2 regions of the Micromonospora sp. NPDC007208 genome follow, and region 2 is predicted to be linked to the other one. Evidence: riboswitches for the same ligand, from Rfam matches in the RefSeq annotation. Region 2 holds a riboswitch; the other holds the start of a gene.
What was found. A riboswitch is a leader RNA that binds a small molecule or an ion and turns the genes downstream of it on or off. The one in region 2 is predicted to bind thiamine pyrophosphate.
Positions count from the first base shown of each region.

Region 1: it holds a riboswitch for thiamine pyrophosphate, as region 2 does, so the genes downstream of both, ACFYL6_RS08960 (thiamine phosphate synthase) here and ACFYL6_RS17150 (ECF transporter S component) in region 2, are expected to answer to the same signal.

Region 1 is NZ_JBIAFG010000003.1:555,750-559,151, reverse strand. Features, by position in the region: gene ACFYL6_RS08965 (ThuA domain-containing protein) at 1-1,477, opposite strand, end outside; TPP riboswitch at 1,791-1,900, shown strand; gene ACFYL6_RS08960 (thiamine phosphate synthase) at 1,895-2,521, shown strand; gene thiO (glycine oxidase ThiO) at 2,518-3,402, shown strand, end outside.
Region 2 is NZ_JBIAFG010000007.1:218,048-221,449, forward strand. Features, by position in the region: gene ACFYL6_RS17135 (DUF6328 family protein) at 1-191, opposite strand, end outside; gene ACFYL6_RS17140 (sugar isomerase domain-containing protein) at 331-1,080, opposite strand; gene ACFYL6_RS17145 (alpha/beta fold hydrolase) at 1,135-1,965, opposite strand; TPP riboswitch at 2,073-2,177, shown strand; gene ACFYL6_RS17150 (ECF transporter S component) at 2,252-2,845, shown strand; gene ACFYL6_RS17155 (ABC transporter ATP-binding protein) at 2,966-3,402, shown strand, end outside.

The sequences.
Region 1 (3,402 bases), on a different contig from region 2:
TCTTCTCGGTGCCCGGCGCGAAGAGGTTGCCGGCCGGAACGGTGTACGTCCCGTCGTCCTCCGGGTGGATCCGGATCACCTTGCCGCGCAGGTCGTTCGTGTTGGCCGAGGTGCGCTGCGCGTCGTAGTCCTGGCGTCCCGCCCGCTCGTCGATCGGCGTGTACGAGTTGGACTCGAACGGGTTGGTGTTGTCACCGGTGGCCAGGTAAAGGTTGCCGTCGCCGTCGAAGGTCATGCTGCCGCCGGCGTGGCAGCAGGTGTTGCGCTGGGTGTCGACCCGCAGCACCTGCTTCTCGCTGGCCGGGTCGATGGTGTCACCGGTCACGGTGAACCGGGACAGCAGGTTGCGCGTGACACCGTCGTTCGGGGCGTAGTACAGGTACACCCACTTGTTGGTGGCGAAGTCCGGGTCGAGCCGGATGCCGATGAGACCGTCCTCGTTACCGGTGAAGACGTCCAGGTCGACGGCGGTGACGGTGTTGCCGGTGTCCGGCTTCACGATCTGCACGCGACCGTCGCGCTCGATGTAGAAGACCCGCCCGTCCGGGGCGATGTCCAACTCCATCGGGTTGCTGGTGTTGCTGTCCAGCGCGACCTTCTCGAAGTTCGAGGTCTTCGAGGCGCCGCAGTCGGCGTTCTCGACACCGGCCGCGGTGCGGATGCCGCCGAGCAGGTGGGAGAGGAACTCGGGCTCCGCGTACGACTCCCGGGTGTGCCCGAGCCCCGTGTACCAGGAGCGGCCACCGTCGTAGTCCTGACACCAGGCGACCGGGTGGTCCGCACCCATCGCGCCGGCACCGGCGGTGTAGCTCTTCTCGTCCAGGCTGGCCAGCACGTGCACGTCCGGCCGGGGGTTGGTCTGGTAGTTGTACCACTCGTCGAACCGGGACCACCGGTCCGGCAACCCGGCCGTGGACGGGTGGGCGTGGTCCTCCACCTTGACCGTGGCCTGCTGGTTCTGCGGGTGGTTGGCGAAGTACGCGCCGACCAGGTCGCCGTACCAGGCCCAGCTGTACTCGGTGTCCGACGCGGCGTGGATGCCGACGTAACCGCCGCCGGCCTTCACGTAGCGCTCGAACGCCGCCTGCTGGTCGGCGTTGAGCACGTCACCGGTGGTGGAGAGCCAGATCACCGCCTTGTACTTCGCCAGGTTGGCGTCGTTGAATGCGGCGCCGTCCTCGGAGTTGTCCACGGTGAATCCGTTGGCAGCGCCGAGCTGTTGGATGGCGGCGATGCCGGTGGGGATGGAGTCGTGCCGGAAGCCGGCGGTCTTGGAGAAGATCAGGACGGAGAAGGGATCGGCCGCGGCCTTCGGCGCCTTCGGCACCACCTGGCTGACCGGGGCTGCGGCTTGCGCATCCCGTGGGGGGACCTGGGCGGCCGCCTGGGCGGGCGCGCCGAACAGGGTGGTCGAGGCCATGGCCAGGGAGATAAGGGTTGCGGTGATGGGTACGCGGGCACGACGAGAACGGGACACGCCGCCTCCTGTGTCGTAGTTGACAGGGCTCGCGGGAGTCGGCTCGCCGAAGGCCGTCCCTGATGGAGCCGGTGGTCACACCGTGCGAGGGTGCCTCCACCGACATTTTGTCGAATCGCTGAACAAATTAATTCGGCTGGCTCGATGTCGGGCAAGATGCGGACGGGTAACGGTTCTGCAACGAGGGGCGACATTCCGAACAGGACCGCATGAAGTGCCCCATGGATCTTGGTCGTTCTGGTGCGGCCCGGCCCACCGGCCGCCGTCGACCCCGCGCCTTGGCAGGCCGGCGGATCTGTCGTACGGTGACACGCAAGTAACCCACGGGAGCCCGGTGTACCGGGCTGAGAGGGGGGCTGACAGCCCCCGACCGTCGAACCTGATCCGGGTAATGCCGGCGCAGGGAGGAGCGTTGCCGTGCCGTCCCTGGGGCGATTGCATCTCATCACCGACACCCGACCCGGTCGCGACCCACTCGCCGTGGTTCGCGCCGCCCTCAGCGTGGCCCACGCCGACCTGGTGGTGCAGGTTCGGGTCGAGGACTCCGCCACCGACCGCGAGGCGTACGACCTGACCCGGCGGGTGCTGGCGCTCTGCGCGCCGTACCGGGCGACCTGCCTGGTCAACGACCGGTTGCACGTGGCGCTGGCGGCGGGCGTCGCCGGTGGGCACGTCGGCGCCGACGACCTGCCGGTCGACGCCGCCCGCCGGGTGCTCGGCCCCACCGGTGTGCTGGGCGCCACCGCCCGCGCGCCGGGCCCGGCGCGCGAGGCCGTCGCGGCGGGGGCCAGCTACCTCGGCGTCGGGCCGTGCCACACCACCAGCACCAAGACCGGCCTGCCGGACCCCATCGGGCCCGCCGGGGTACGCGCCGTCGTCGACGCCGTCGGCGTCCCGGTCATCGCGATCGGCGGAGTGACCGCCGCCCGGGTGCCCGCGCTGCGGGCCGCCGGGGCGTACGGGGTGGCGGTGGTCGGTGCCGTCTCCGCCGCCGCCGACCCGGCACTGGCGACCGCCGAGCTGATCGAGGCCCTGACGTGCTGACCGGCCGGTCCCCGTCACCGCCGTCGCGCGACCGGGTCCGGCCGGACGTGGCAGTGGTGGGGGCGGGGCCGATCGGGCTGGCGATCGCCTGGCGTTGCGCCGCGCGCGGGCTGCGTGTGGTGGTGCACGATCCGGCGCCCGGCTCGGGGGCGTCGGCGGTGGCCGCCGGCATGCTCTCCCCGGTCGCCGAGGCGTACTTCGGTGAGCGGGAGCTGAGCGGGTTGCTGCTGGCGTCCGCAGCCCGCTGGCCGGCGTTCGCCGCCGAGTTGACCGAGACGACCGGAGTCGAGATCGGCTACCGGACCGAGGGCACCCTGATGGTCGGGCTCACCGGCGACGACCTGGCCGAGGCGCGCCGACTGTGGGCGTACCAGCAGGGGTTGGGCCTGCCCGTGACGCCGCTGCGCCCCAGTGAGCTGCGCGACCGCGAACCGGCGCTCGCCCCACGGGTGCGTGGCGGCGCGCTCGCGCCCACCGACCACCAGGTCGACCCCCGGCTGCTGGTGCCGGCGCTGCGCGCGGCCGCGCAGTCGGCCGGCGCGGTGCTCGTGCCGCATCCGGTCCGATCTCTGTCCGATGTGGACGCCCAGGTCACCGTGGTCGCCGCCGGCTGCGGGGCCGCCGCGCTCACCGGCCTGCCCGTGCGGCCGGTGAAGGGCCAGATCCTCCGGCTCCGCGCGCCCGACGGCGTCGCGCCGGGCTTCCGGCACGTGATCCGGGGGTACGCCGACGGCGAGCACGTCTACCTGGTGCCCCGCGCCGACGGCGAGGTCGTGCTCGGCGCGACGGTCGAGGAGCGCTCGGACACCACGGTCACCGCCGGCGCCGTGCAACGGCTGCTGCGCGCCGGGGTCGACCTGCTGCCCGAACTGGCCGAGTAC
Region 2 (3,402 bases):
GCGGCGGCCGCGAGCAGCGCCACGATGTAGACGTCCCGCTGGAACTCCGTGGTCTCGGTGAACCCGTTACTGAACGGCAGGGTGAGCAGGAAGGCGAAGAGGATCTGCACGCCGGTCTGGGCGACCCGCAACTCCTGCAGCAGGTCGGCGAAGTTGCGCTGCCAGCGCTGCTTCTCGGTCTCCTTGGACACGCGCTACCTCCGGTGAGACGCTACTGCCGGCGGTCCCGGCCGCCGGCAGCAACGCCAATGCCCCACCCGACGGAGCGCGAAACAGGTTCACGACATCTGCCGTTCATCTCGGTGACGCACGTCGGCCACCGGCACCGTGTCAGGACCCGCGTCGGATGCGGCCCGCGTACCGCGCTTCCAGCTCGTTGTTGTGCGCGTCGCCGTCCGGGATGTTCGCCGACAGGTAGACCGGGGGCCGCTCCCCCGCCGCCAGCAACCGCGCCACCACCTCCACGGTCACCTGCTGCGCCAGCAGCGCCGCGGTGATCGAGGAGACCGCGCCGACCGCGCCGCCGCCGGGCAGGGGCAGCGTCGCGTCGCCGTACGGCGCGCCGTTGTCGAGCACCACGTCGGCGAGGTCGCTCAGCTTGCGCCCGGACGGGTGCCGGGAGGTCATCCGGCCGGAGTGCTGCGCCGAGGTGATCGCCACCAACCCGTGACCGCGCTCCTTCACCAGCGTGGCGAACTCCACCATCGCGCCGTTGACCCCGGAGTTCGAGGCGAGCACGAAGACGTCGGTGGGGCGCACCGGGGCCAGCTCGTAGAGGCGGTGGGCGACGGACGGGTCCCGTTCCAGCAGCGGGCCGAGCCGTTCGGCCGGTTCGCCGCCGAGCAGCACCAGGTCGCGCAGCGCGATCCGGTTGGTCGGCACCAGCCCGCCCGCCCGTCCGGCGATCTCCATGGCGAGGGCCTCCGAGTGCCCGGTGCCGAACGCGTGCACCACGCCGTCGGCGCGGACGGCCTCGGCGATCAGGTCGGCGGCCCGCCCCACCGCCTCCCGCTGGCTGGCGGCCACCCGGCCGATCGTCTCGGTCACCACGGCCAGATAGTCCTCGGATCTCACCGTCATACGTCCTCCGTCGTTCGATTGCGGGCCAGCCAGCCCGTTGGCGTCCACCACCACTCAGGCCGTTCCGCCGACTCGGGCCAGGATCGCCTCGGCGAGCGGGGCCGGCGCCGCGTCCGGGATCCAGTGACTCACCCCGGGCAGCTGTACGAAGCGGTAGTCCCCGGTGACGTTCGCCTCGCACGCCTCGGCGGCGGGCCGGCCGATGGCGACGTCCCGGTCACTCCAGACGTACGTGGTGGGCACCGCGACCGGGCCGACGCCGGCCAGGTCGGCGCGGGACATCGCCCGGTACCAGTTCAGCGCGGCGGTGAGCGCCCCCGGCTCGCGCATCGGGTCGGCGTACCGGTTCACCCGGGCCGTGTCGCCCACCCCGCCGAGCAGCTTGCGCAGCGCGGTGGCGTGCCACGCCAGCAGCACCTTCTCCGCCTTCTCCGGCTTGCGGAACAGCGCGATGTACGACGAGCGGGCCTTCTGCTGGGCGTCGGTGCTCAGGGCGTGCGCCATGGCCGCCGGATGCGGCACGGACACCGCGGTCAGCGTGCGGACCCGCTCGGGGTGCCGGGCGGCGACCGCCCAGGCCACGATCGCGCCCCAGTCGTGGCCGACCAGGTGCGCGGCGTCCAGCCCGAGCGCGTCGAGCACCGCCACCACGTCGGTGACGAGCTCGGGGATCCGGTAGTCGGCCACCGACGTGGGCCGGGCGCCGGGTGAGTAACCGCGCTGGTCCAGCGCGTACGTGCGCAGCCCACCCGCGTGCAGCGTCGGCACCACGTCGTCCCACTCACCGCTGTGCTGCGGGAAACCGTGCAGCAGCAGGACGGGTACGCCGTCCGTCGGACCGCCGACGGTCACCTCGAACGTGAAGCCTCGCGCGTCAACCCGCATGATCGGAAGCGTACCCAGCCTGCGGCGGGCCGGCCTCTCCCGCAGGTCAGGCGGATGCCCTGCTGGGCCCGCGCCGCAGGTCGGTGTTAGCGTCAGCGAGACAACTTCATATCCGACAGGGGAGCGCACAGCGCTGAGAGTGCGGGCACGCCCGCAGACCCTCGAACCTGATCTGGGTAATGCCAGCGCAGGGAGTTCGGTCGACCTCCAGCCGCGCCGCAGTCCGGTGCCACCGGACGCGGCGTGCGTCTTCTCCTGGTTCGCACTCACGAACTGGGAGCAACACATGAGATCCACCACCGACACACACCGTTGGCGCACCATCGACATCGTGGTCGCCTCGGTGATCGCGGTCGCCTTCGGCGTCATCTTCTGGGCCTGGGGCCTGGTCTGGAGCGCCACCGAGGGCGCGTTCGCCTTCTTCCCGCCGGCGCAGACGCTGCTCTACGGCGTCTGGCTGATGCCGGCGGTGATCGGTGGGCTGGTCATCCGCAAGCCCGGCGCCGCGCTCTACTGCGAAACGGTGGCAGCGGTCCTGTCCGCCCTGCTGGGCAGCCAGTGGGCCGGCACGGTGATCCCGCAGGGCATCGTGCAGGGCATCGGCGCCGAGCTGGCCTTCGCCGCCTTCCGGTACCGGTCGTTCCGGCTGCCGACCGCGGTGTTCGCCGGCGCGCTGACCGGCCTGAGCGCCGCGCTGTTCGACTTCTTCGTCTGGAACGTCGACTACGCGCTGACCGACTACCGCATCCCGTACGCGCTGCTCACCATCGTCAGCGCCACCGTGATCGCCGGCGTGGGCGGCTGGCTACTCACGAAGGCCCTGGCCAACACCGGCGTCCTGGACCGCTTCCCGGCAGGCCGAAACCGAGCCCTGATCTGACCCCCACCCAATAGCGTTGATCAAGAGGTTTGCGTCAACGGAAGCCGATTTCCTGACGCAAACCTCTTGATCAACAGGGGGGTGGGTGGGGGGCGCGCGGGCCGGGGAGGGGTGGGTTTTGTGGGCGGGGTACTGCTGCGGGGGTTTGGGTGGCGGCACGCTGGGCGGCGGGCTTGGGCGGTGCGCGGGGTTGACCTGCGGGTTGAGGCTGGGGAGCGGGTTCTGCTGCTTGGGCCCTCCGGGGCCGGGAAGAGCACCCTGCTCAGCGCGTTGGCCGGGCTGCTTCCCGAGGACTCCGGCGAGCAGGAGGGCACCGTCGAGATCGACGGGCTCGACCCGCGCAAGGGGCGGGAACGGGTCGGCATCGTCTTCCAGGACCCGGAGACCCAGCTGGTGATGGCGCGCTGCGGCGACGACGTCGCGTTCGGGCTGGAGAACCGGGGCGTGCCGGCCGACGAGATCTGGCCCCGGGTGGACGAGGCGCTGCACCGGGTCGGCTTCCCGTACTCCCGGGACCGCCACACCGCGGCACTCTCCGGCGGCGAGCAGCAACGCCT